2 regions of the Blautia sp. SF-50 genome follow, and region 1 is predicted to be linked to the other one. Evidence: riboswitches for the same ligand, from Rfam matches in the RefSeq annotation. Region 1 holds a riboswitch; the other holds the start of a gene.
What was found. A riboswitch is a leader RNA that binds a small molecule or an ion and turns the genes downstream of it on or off. The one in region 1 is predicted to bind ZMP and ZTP.
Positions count from the first base shown of each region.

Region 2: linked by a shared signal. The riboswitch ahead of BLP57_RS10170 (IMP cyclohydrolase) and the one ahead of BLP57_RS00680 (formate--tetrahydrofolate ligase) in region 1 are both predicted to bind ZMP and ZTP.

Region 1 is NZ_FMUW01000001.1:141,016-145,342, forward strand. It holds gene BLP57_RS00680 (formate--tetrahydrofolate ligase) at 151-1,836, opposite strand; ZMP/ZTP riboswitch at 1,910-1,991, opposite strand; gene BLP57_RS00685 (sodium-dependent transporter) at 2,232-3,632, opposite strand; gene BLP57_RS00690 (helix-turn-helix domain-containing protein) at 3,854-4,327, shown strand, end outside.
Region 2 is NZ_FMUW01000014.1:44,715-49,041, reverse strand. It holds tRNA gene BLP57_RS10180 (tRNA-Gly) at 24-96, shown strand; gene BLP57_RS10175 (phosphoribosylaminoimidazolecarboxamide formyltransferase) at 262-1,446, opposite strand; gene BLP57_RS10170 (IMP cyclohydrolase) at 1,485-2,198, opposite strand; ZMP/ZTP riboswitch at 2,285-2,366, opposite strand; gene BLP57_RS10165 (peptidoglycan recognition protein family protein) at 2,464-3,180, opposite strand; gene guaB (IMP dehydrogenase) at 3,293-4,327, opposite strand, start outside.

The DNA of each region.
Region 1 (4,327 bases):
TCTGGCCGGGAACATTGTTGGCCACTACATCTGTAAATGGCTGGACCGCCGCCATGAGCAATAGACAACAATATAAGAAAAAGCGGCAGAACCTCTATTTTTGCAAGCTCTACCGCTTTCTATCTGAATTCCCCTCAAAAAATCTTTATATTAGAACAGTCCTGTGATCTTACCGCTCTCGTCTACGTCGATCTTGGTTGCTGCCGGTACTTTCGGAAGACCTGGCATGGTCATGATCTCACCTGTCAGTGCAACAATAAATCCTGCACCTGCGGAAATCTTAAGATTTCTTACTGTTACCTCGAAATCTGTCGGAGCACCAAGCTTTGTCTGGTCGTCTGTTAAGCTGTACTGGGTCTTAGCCACACAGATCGGGCAGTTGCCAAATCCAAGTGCCTCCAGCTGTTTCGCCTGCTTCTGGGCATTTGCTGTAAGAACCACTTTCTTTCCACCATAAACCTTCTGTACGATCTGGTTCAGTTTGTCCTCGATGGAGCCTTCCAGTTCATAAGCATATGTGAAATCATTCGGCTCTTCAACAAGACGGATCACTTCCTCAGCAAGCTTGATTCCGCCTTCGCCACCTTTTGCCCATACCTCGGAAAGTGCTACGTTTACGCCAAGCTCCTTGCATTTTGCTTCCACAAAATCAAGCTCTGCCTTGGTATCGGTCGGGAATGCGTTAATAGCTACCACACATGGAAGCTTGTATACATTTTTGATATTGCTTACATGCTTCAGAAGGTTCGGGATACCCTTTTCAAGAGCCTCAAGGTTCTCATTGTTAAGATCTGCTTTTGCAACGCCACCATTATATTTCAGAGCACGTACGGTTGCTACGATAACAACGGCACTTGGTGTAAGACCTGCCATACGGCACTTGATATCCAGGAATTTCTCAGCTCCAAGATCAGCACCGAATCCAGCCTCTGTGATGGCATAATCAGCAAGCTTCATAGCCATCTTTGTAGCGGTTACGGAGTTACATCCGTGAGCGATATTTGCGAATGGTCCGCCATGAACGATCGCCGGAACATGCTCCAGTGTCTGAACAAGGTTTGGTTTCAGGGCATCCTTCAGAAGTGCTGTCATAGCACCCTCTGCGTGGAGGTCTCCTGCTGTTACCGGTTTCTGCTCAGCAACCTTACCGTAAGTATATCCGATGATGATTCTGGAAAGTCTCTCTTTCAGATCTTTGATATCACTTGCCAGACAGAGAACTGCCATAATCTCAGATGCTACAGTGATGTCATATCCGTCTTCACGCGGCATACCGTTTGTTCTTCCGCCAAGTCCGTCTACTACATTACGAAGCTGACGGTCGTTCATGTCCACGCATCGTCTCCAGGTGATCTTTCTCGGGTCGATGTTCAGTTCATTACCCTGGAAAATATGGTTGTCGATCATTGCTGCAAGAAGGTTGTTTGCCGCACCGATTGCATGGAAATCACCGGTAAAATGAAGGTTGATATCCTCCATCGGAACTACCTGTGCATAGCCGCCGCCTGCCGCACCACCTTTGACACCAAATACCGGTCCCAGGGATGGCTCACGAAGAGCTACCATAACATTTTTTCCAAGTCTCTGCATTCCATCTGCAAGACCTACGGTTGTCGTAGTTTTTCCCTCACCTGCCGGTGTCGGGTTGATGGCTGTTACCAGGATCAGCTTTCCGTCTTTTTTGTCTGTTTCTTTCAGAAGATTATAGTCGATCTTTGCTTTGTATTTACCATACTGCTCCAGATATTTGTCATCAATACCTGCTTTCTCTGCAATCTTGGTAATTGGCTCCATTGTGCACTCCTGTGCAATCTCGATGTCACTTTTAAATCCCATAATGTTCTCCTTTCTCCGCTGCAACCGTCTGCATCTTTTATCCCATAAAAAAGAGCAGTATCTGAAGTTTTTCAAATACTGCCCAGACGGTCGACTCATCGAATCTCCGGCTCCCTCGTGGTTATCCCACAACTCCGTCAGTCACCGAAGACTTTATTAATTTGATGATTGAATACTAACATATTTATTAGTACTTGTCAAGAAATTATCAAATTATTTTTTCACTTTTAAAGTGAGCTAAGTCTAATTTTCTGAATCATTTCCGTTCTATGTATTAGTTTTCTCTCCAACATTCGTACATATCTTTTTTCATCAAATCCTCTGTTATTTAATCGTATCTTGTACTGGTCATCCGTTAATGCGACTGTCCAGACGCCATAAACATATTACCACACTTATGAAATCAAATCTGCAAATCCTGTAGATACCAGGAATAATATCAGCATTACAACCGGCACTACATAACGGATCATAAAGCGATATAACCCTGCCCGTTTGAAGTGTTCCCCATTTCGTTCCACTTCTCCTATGATCCAGTCAGGGCCGATCACCCAGCCGATCAGAATGCTTGTCAAAAGTGAGATAAACGGCATCAGAAAACTGTTGCTGATATAATCCATCACATCCAGAAGCTGTCCAACGGAACCATTTGGCAGTTTAAGTTCAAAATACAGTTTGTTATAACCAAGGCAGATCAGTACTGCTGTAACAAGAGAATAAATTCCGACAGCACCACACATTTTCTTACGTGGTTTATGATAAAGTTCCATGCAGTTTGCAACCAGTGTCTCCATGACAGACACGCAGGAAGTCAGTGCCGCAAATCCCATCATCAGGAAAAATGCAATTGCCACCGGACGGCCAAATACTCCCATGGCATCAAAAACCTTTGGCAGTGAGATAAATATCAGGCTTGGGCCGGAAGCCATTCCATCCTTTCCGAGAAATACAAAAACAGCCGGTATGATCATCATTCCTGCAAGAAACGCAACGCCGGTATCAAAGATCTCAATCTGATTTGTTGCTTTATTTAAATTAACTTCATTTTTCACATAAGAACCATATGTAATCATGATTCCCATAGATACACTTAAGGAAAAGAATAACTGGCTCATCGCATCCAGAAGGATCTCCAGGAAGCGTTTTACCGTCAATCCATGAAAATCCGGTTTGAGGTAAACAGCCAGCCCCTGCATACCGGTGCGGACAGTTCCATCCGTATCAGTATGGGACAGTGTCAGTGAAAAAATGGCAATGATCACGATCAGAAGAATCAGCCCCGGCATAATGATCCTGGAAAACTTTTCGATTCCCTTTTCCACACCACGAAATACGATCCAGGCAGTCAATGCCAGAAAGATCAGCATAAATACAACAGGTGCAATATCTGATGTAATAAATGATGTAAAGTATACATCTGAAGCCGCATCTTTCCCATCAGAAATAATATAAGTAAAAAAATATTTTACAATCCATCCACCGATAACAGAATAATAGGTCATGATCAATGCCGGAACCATAAACGTTAAATGTCCTAAAAATTTCCACTTTGGATCAAGAGATTCAAAAGCCCTCAATGCATTTTTCTTTGTCTTTCTCCCAAGTGCTACATCCGTTGTCAACAGTACAAATCCAAAAGTCAGTACCAGTACCAGATAAACCAGCAGGAAAAGTCCTCCGCCATCTTTGGCACAGAGATATGGAAATCTCCAGATATTTCCAACTCCTACTGCACTTCCGGCTGCCGCCAGGACAAAGCCTATTGAGCCGGAAAAGCTACTTCCTTTTTCTTTCATTTCAATTTCCCCTCTTCAAATATATATTTGATATAGGTTGAAACCTTCAGCCTAACAGCCATATCTTACCTTAAATAAAGATAAGTGCAAATGGCAGAAGTTTCTTTTTACGAAATTTTATTTCAAAAAAGTTTCTTACTACTTTACAAAATACCGGTTTTTCCGATATAATCGTATACAATAAAAATTAATAAGAAAAATAGATAGTATGAGGAAACAAAATGAGTAATTTTACCTGTTATGTAGGTGAACAAATAAGAAAATACCGAAAAGCCGGAAAGATGACTCTGCAGGATCTGGCAGATGCCATCCATAAAAGTCGAGCTACCGTATGCAAATATGAAAATGGAGATATCTCCGTTGATATCGAAACTTTATATGAGATCAGCCAGATTCTCCAGGTATCTATGTCCCAGCTTACCACTGGTCTTCCTGAAACAGCCAGTAAACCGTCCAATGCACTGGGAAAAGGACAAAAAAGCCCATTTTTTCAGGCACAGCGACTATATTTTTACTTTTACGATGGACGCTATCAGCGTACGAAGGATGGCGTCATCGATATTTATGAAAAAAAAGGCGAATCCGGAAAATACGAAGCAACCTTAACGATCTGTTCTGTTTCTGCCAACGGAAGAAGCAGTGAGATTTTTTACACCGGAAAAGTTCTTTACAGTGATATGCTGATCCGTTTTTCC
Region 2 (4,327 bases), on a different contig from region 1:
ATACTTGAAGCGATAAGACATATGCGATAGTGGCGTAGTTGGTAACGCGCGACCTTGCCAAGGTCGAGACCGCGGGTTCGAGCCCCGTCTATCGCTCTTCAGAACTCTGAGTTTTTCAGAGTTCTTTTTTTATTTTTAAAACTATCCTTTTTCGATCAAAAAGTCCCGAGTCTGATCTCTTTTTTCCAGAAATTCAGATTCGGGACTTTATATTTTTTATCTTTTATTTCAGCTGCATATCATGGCCAAGGCATGCATCTTTTAGTGGTGGAAAAGGCGGATTCCTGTAAATGCCATCACCATTCCATACTTATTACATGTATCGATAACTGCGTCATCACGTACAGATCCACCCGGCTCTGCAATATATTTTACACCGCTCTTATATGCGCGCTCGATATTATCACTGAATGGGAAGAATGCATCGGATCCCAGTGTCACGCCGGTAAGACCATCCAGCCATGCTCTCTTCTCTTCTTTTGTGAACACTTCCGGCTTCTCTGAGAATGTCTTTTCCCATGCACCATCTGCAAGGACATCCATATATTCCTCACCAATGTAAACATCAATGGCATTATCTCTCTCCGCACGTGTGATCGTGTCTTTAAACGGAAGCTCCAGTACCTTCGGGCACTGACGGAGGTACCAGTTATCTGCTTTCTGGCCTGCAAGGCGTGTACAATGTACACGGGACTGCTGTCCTGCACCAACGCCGATAGCCTGTCCATCCTTAACAAAGCATACGGAATTGGACTGTGTATATTTCAGGATGATCAGAGAAACCTGCATATCTCTCTTGGCTTCTTCCGTAAGCTCTTTATTCTCTGTTACAATATTGGAGATCAGCGCATCATCAATTGCCAGCTCCTGGCGGCCCTGCTCAAAGGTGACTCCAAATACCTGTTTGTGCTCCAAAGGTTCCGGTACATAGTTTTCATCGATCTGGATCACATTGTAATTGCCTTTTTTCTTCTGCTTCAGAATTTCAAGAGCCTCCTCTGTATATCCAGGTGCGATCACACCATCAGAAACCTCTCTCTTGATCAGCATTGCGGTATCTTTGTCGCAGACATCAGAAAGAGAAATGAAATCACCAAATGATGACATACGATCTGCACCTCTTGCTCTTGCATACGCACATGCAAGCGGGGAAAAATTCTTCCAGTCCATATCATCTACCCAGTAGATCTTTGCCAGTGTCTCATTCAGCGGAAGTCCGATGGAAGCACCTGCCGGAGATACATGCTTAAATGAAGTTGCTGCCGGAAGTCCGGTTGCTTTCTTAAGGTCACGTACCAGCTGCCAGCCATTAAAGGCATCCAGGAAGTTGATGTATCCTGGTCTTCCGGAGAGTACCTGGATCGGAAGCTCACTTCCATCTGCCATATAGATCTTTGATGGTTTCTGATTTGGGTTACATCCGTATTTTAACTGTAATTCTTTCATGAAAAAGCTCCTCCGTTCTCTGTGATATCCCTATTTTCTTATTTATTCTTGTTTACGATCCTAGATTCATAATTTCCTGTCTCAATGTCAATAAAACGAACAAAGAGAGAAACTTTATTATCCTGGTTCAGGCTCTTCCAGAGGAGATCCGCAAACTCATCAATATCGTTTGGGATCTCTACCAGCTTCGGCTCTCCCTCGAAACTTGGAAGTGGATTTCCATCGCATTTATAAGTATGGATAAAACGTCCCTGCCCTGCTGCCGCATTCTCGTAGGCAAATGTATAACGAAGACAGGAATCCGGATTTCCGTTATTGCTCTTTAAAATAGACACCGCATAATTGAATTTACCGTTTTCAACATGAAGAACACCCGAAATACGAGGTGTATAGTTCGGCGCATCCGGCTCAAACTCTCTGCTGCGAAGAGACTGTTCAAAGGTGAGCTGTCTGTCCATTCCCTCATAGATCGTATCTGTCTGATCACCGTTTGTTACGATGGTCTTATTTCCAAGGACACGTACCGGTGCATAAATGATCAGGCTCGGGTCTGTAAGCTTGGATGGATCAAAAGCCTGTGTACGAATTCCTTCCCCATCCTCAACAAAAATACGGTTTCTGCTGTTCTCGCTTCTTCCCATAATAAAATATGCAGTAACTGCATGTTTCCCGTCAGCGGAACGTCCGATCACAATTCCTCTTCCCGGATAGGAATTTTCTTTCAGTTCTTTTTCAAGTGAAAATGTCGTCATTTTTCACAGTCCTCCTTGTCTAATGTAAGGCCCGGGGCTTATCCCAGGATATGAACGGTAACAAAAAACCGCCTGGACACCCCTTATCAGGCTGCCCAGGCGGTCGGCTTCTCACTTCACTGCACTCCCTGTAGGTAATCCTACTTTCCGCCAGTCATGCAGCTTCTGCTGTTATACTACAATACTTCTTCTTAATTTTCAAGCCCCTATTTTCAGAAATTATTTTTCCAGACTTCTTGTTGCTCACAAAATAAACAATAACACTTTATTTCCCCTGTAATGCATAATCTGTCTGGATCTGTGCTGCAATGTCTGATTTCATCTGGATCCATGCATCGGGATTTTCCACGTAATACTTCGGACAGTCTTTACCTGTGACATCATAATGACGGATCACCTGATCCGAAGTCAGTCCAAAGCGTGTACAAAGCCACGCTGTCAGCTTTACCGCCGAATCATAGGTTGCTGTATTAAACTGCCCTGTTTCATCCGGATGGCAGCATTCAATGGATATGGTATCTACATTTCTGGAATTTGTGGCATAGGATATTTCCGAAGTGGGAATACATTGTACCACTTCTCCCTCCAACCCTATCACAAAATGACTGCTGACTTTGTTGTCCTGCGTTGTCGCAAGATTTTCAAAATAATTCCGATTGGATACGGCAGTAGATCCCGGATTGGCCGTATAATGAATGGCTATATAATTTACCTGTTCCATAGAAATCTGTGGTCTGGAATAGGAATTCGGTGTCAGAAGCTCCACATCAATAAAAGGTGCTCCTTCTGCCTGCCATTGTTCCGGTCCGCCATTTCCGCTGGCATTCCCGGATATTTCTTCCTGTCCGGACTGAGTTTCACTCTGTTCCATGCGCATCTCAAAAAATGCGTATCCTAACGCACACGCAGCAAAAGCAACGATCACAATGATACATATCAGCACAATCCTCTGCAGGATCTTGATCGGGTTCTTTTTTCTCAAAGACTTCTTTTTTCTTCTGGAAGACCCGGAGGAAGTTTTCTTTACGGAAACAGGCCGCCCGCTATGGGACGGCCTGGGTGACTTTTTACCGGTCTTACCTTTTTTTCCTTTATTATTCATCTACACTGTAGTTTGGAGCCTCTTTTGTAATGTGGATGTCATGTGGATGTGACTCTTTAAGAGATGCAGCTGAAATCTTGATGAATCTGCCTGTTGTCTTAAGCTTCTCAATATTTTCTGCTCCACAGTAACCCATACCGGATCTTAAACCACCGATCAGCTGGAATACGGTATCCTCAACGTGTCCTTTATACGCAACACGACCCTCAACACCCTCCGGCACAAGCTTCTTTGCATTCTCCTGGAAATAACGATCCTTGCTGCCATTCTCCATAGCTGCGATAGATCCCATTCCACGATATACTTTATATTTTCTTCCCTGATAAAGCTCGAATGTTCCCGGGCTCTCGTCGCATCCTGCGAACATGCTTCCCATCATGCAGACATTGGCACCTGCTGCGATGGCCTTGGTGATATCTCCGGAATATTTGATACCGCCGTCTGCAATGATCGGGATTCCGTAGCTGTTAGCCACTTCATAACAATCCATAACTGCAGTAACCTGCGGAACACCAATACCTGCAACAACACGTGTTGTACAGATAGATCCCGGTCCGATACCAACTTTAACTGCATCTACTCCAGCCTCGATCAGAGCCTTGGTAGCTTCGCCTGTTGCAACATTACCTGCGATTACCTGAAGCTCCGGATATGTTGCCTTGATCTCGCGGACTGCTTTTAAAATGTTTTCTGAATGACCATGTGCAGAATCAATTACGATCACATCTACATTAGCCTTCACAAGCGCATCAACACGTGCAAGCACATTTGCTGTGATGCCAACCGCAGCACCACAGAGAAGTCTTCCCTGTGCATCCTTGGCTGCAAGCGGATACTTGATCTGTTTCTCGATATCCTTGATGGTAATGAGTCCTTTTAAATTAAAGTCATCATCTACAATGGGTAATTTCTCCTTACGGGATTTCGCAAGGATCTTCTTGGCATCCTCAAGTGTGATTCCTTCCTTAGCTGTGATTAGTCCTTCTGAAGTCATGCACTCCTTGATCTTTCTGCTGAAATCTGTCTC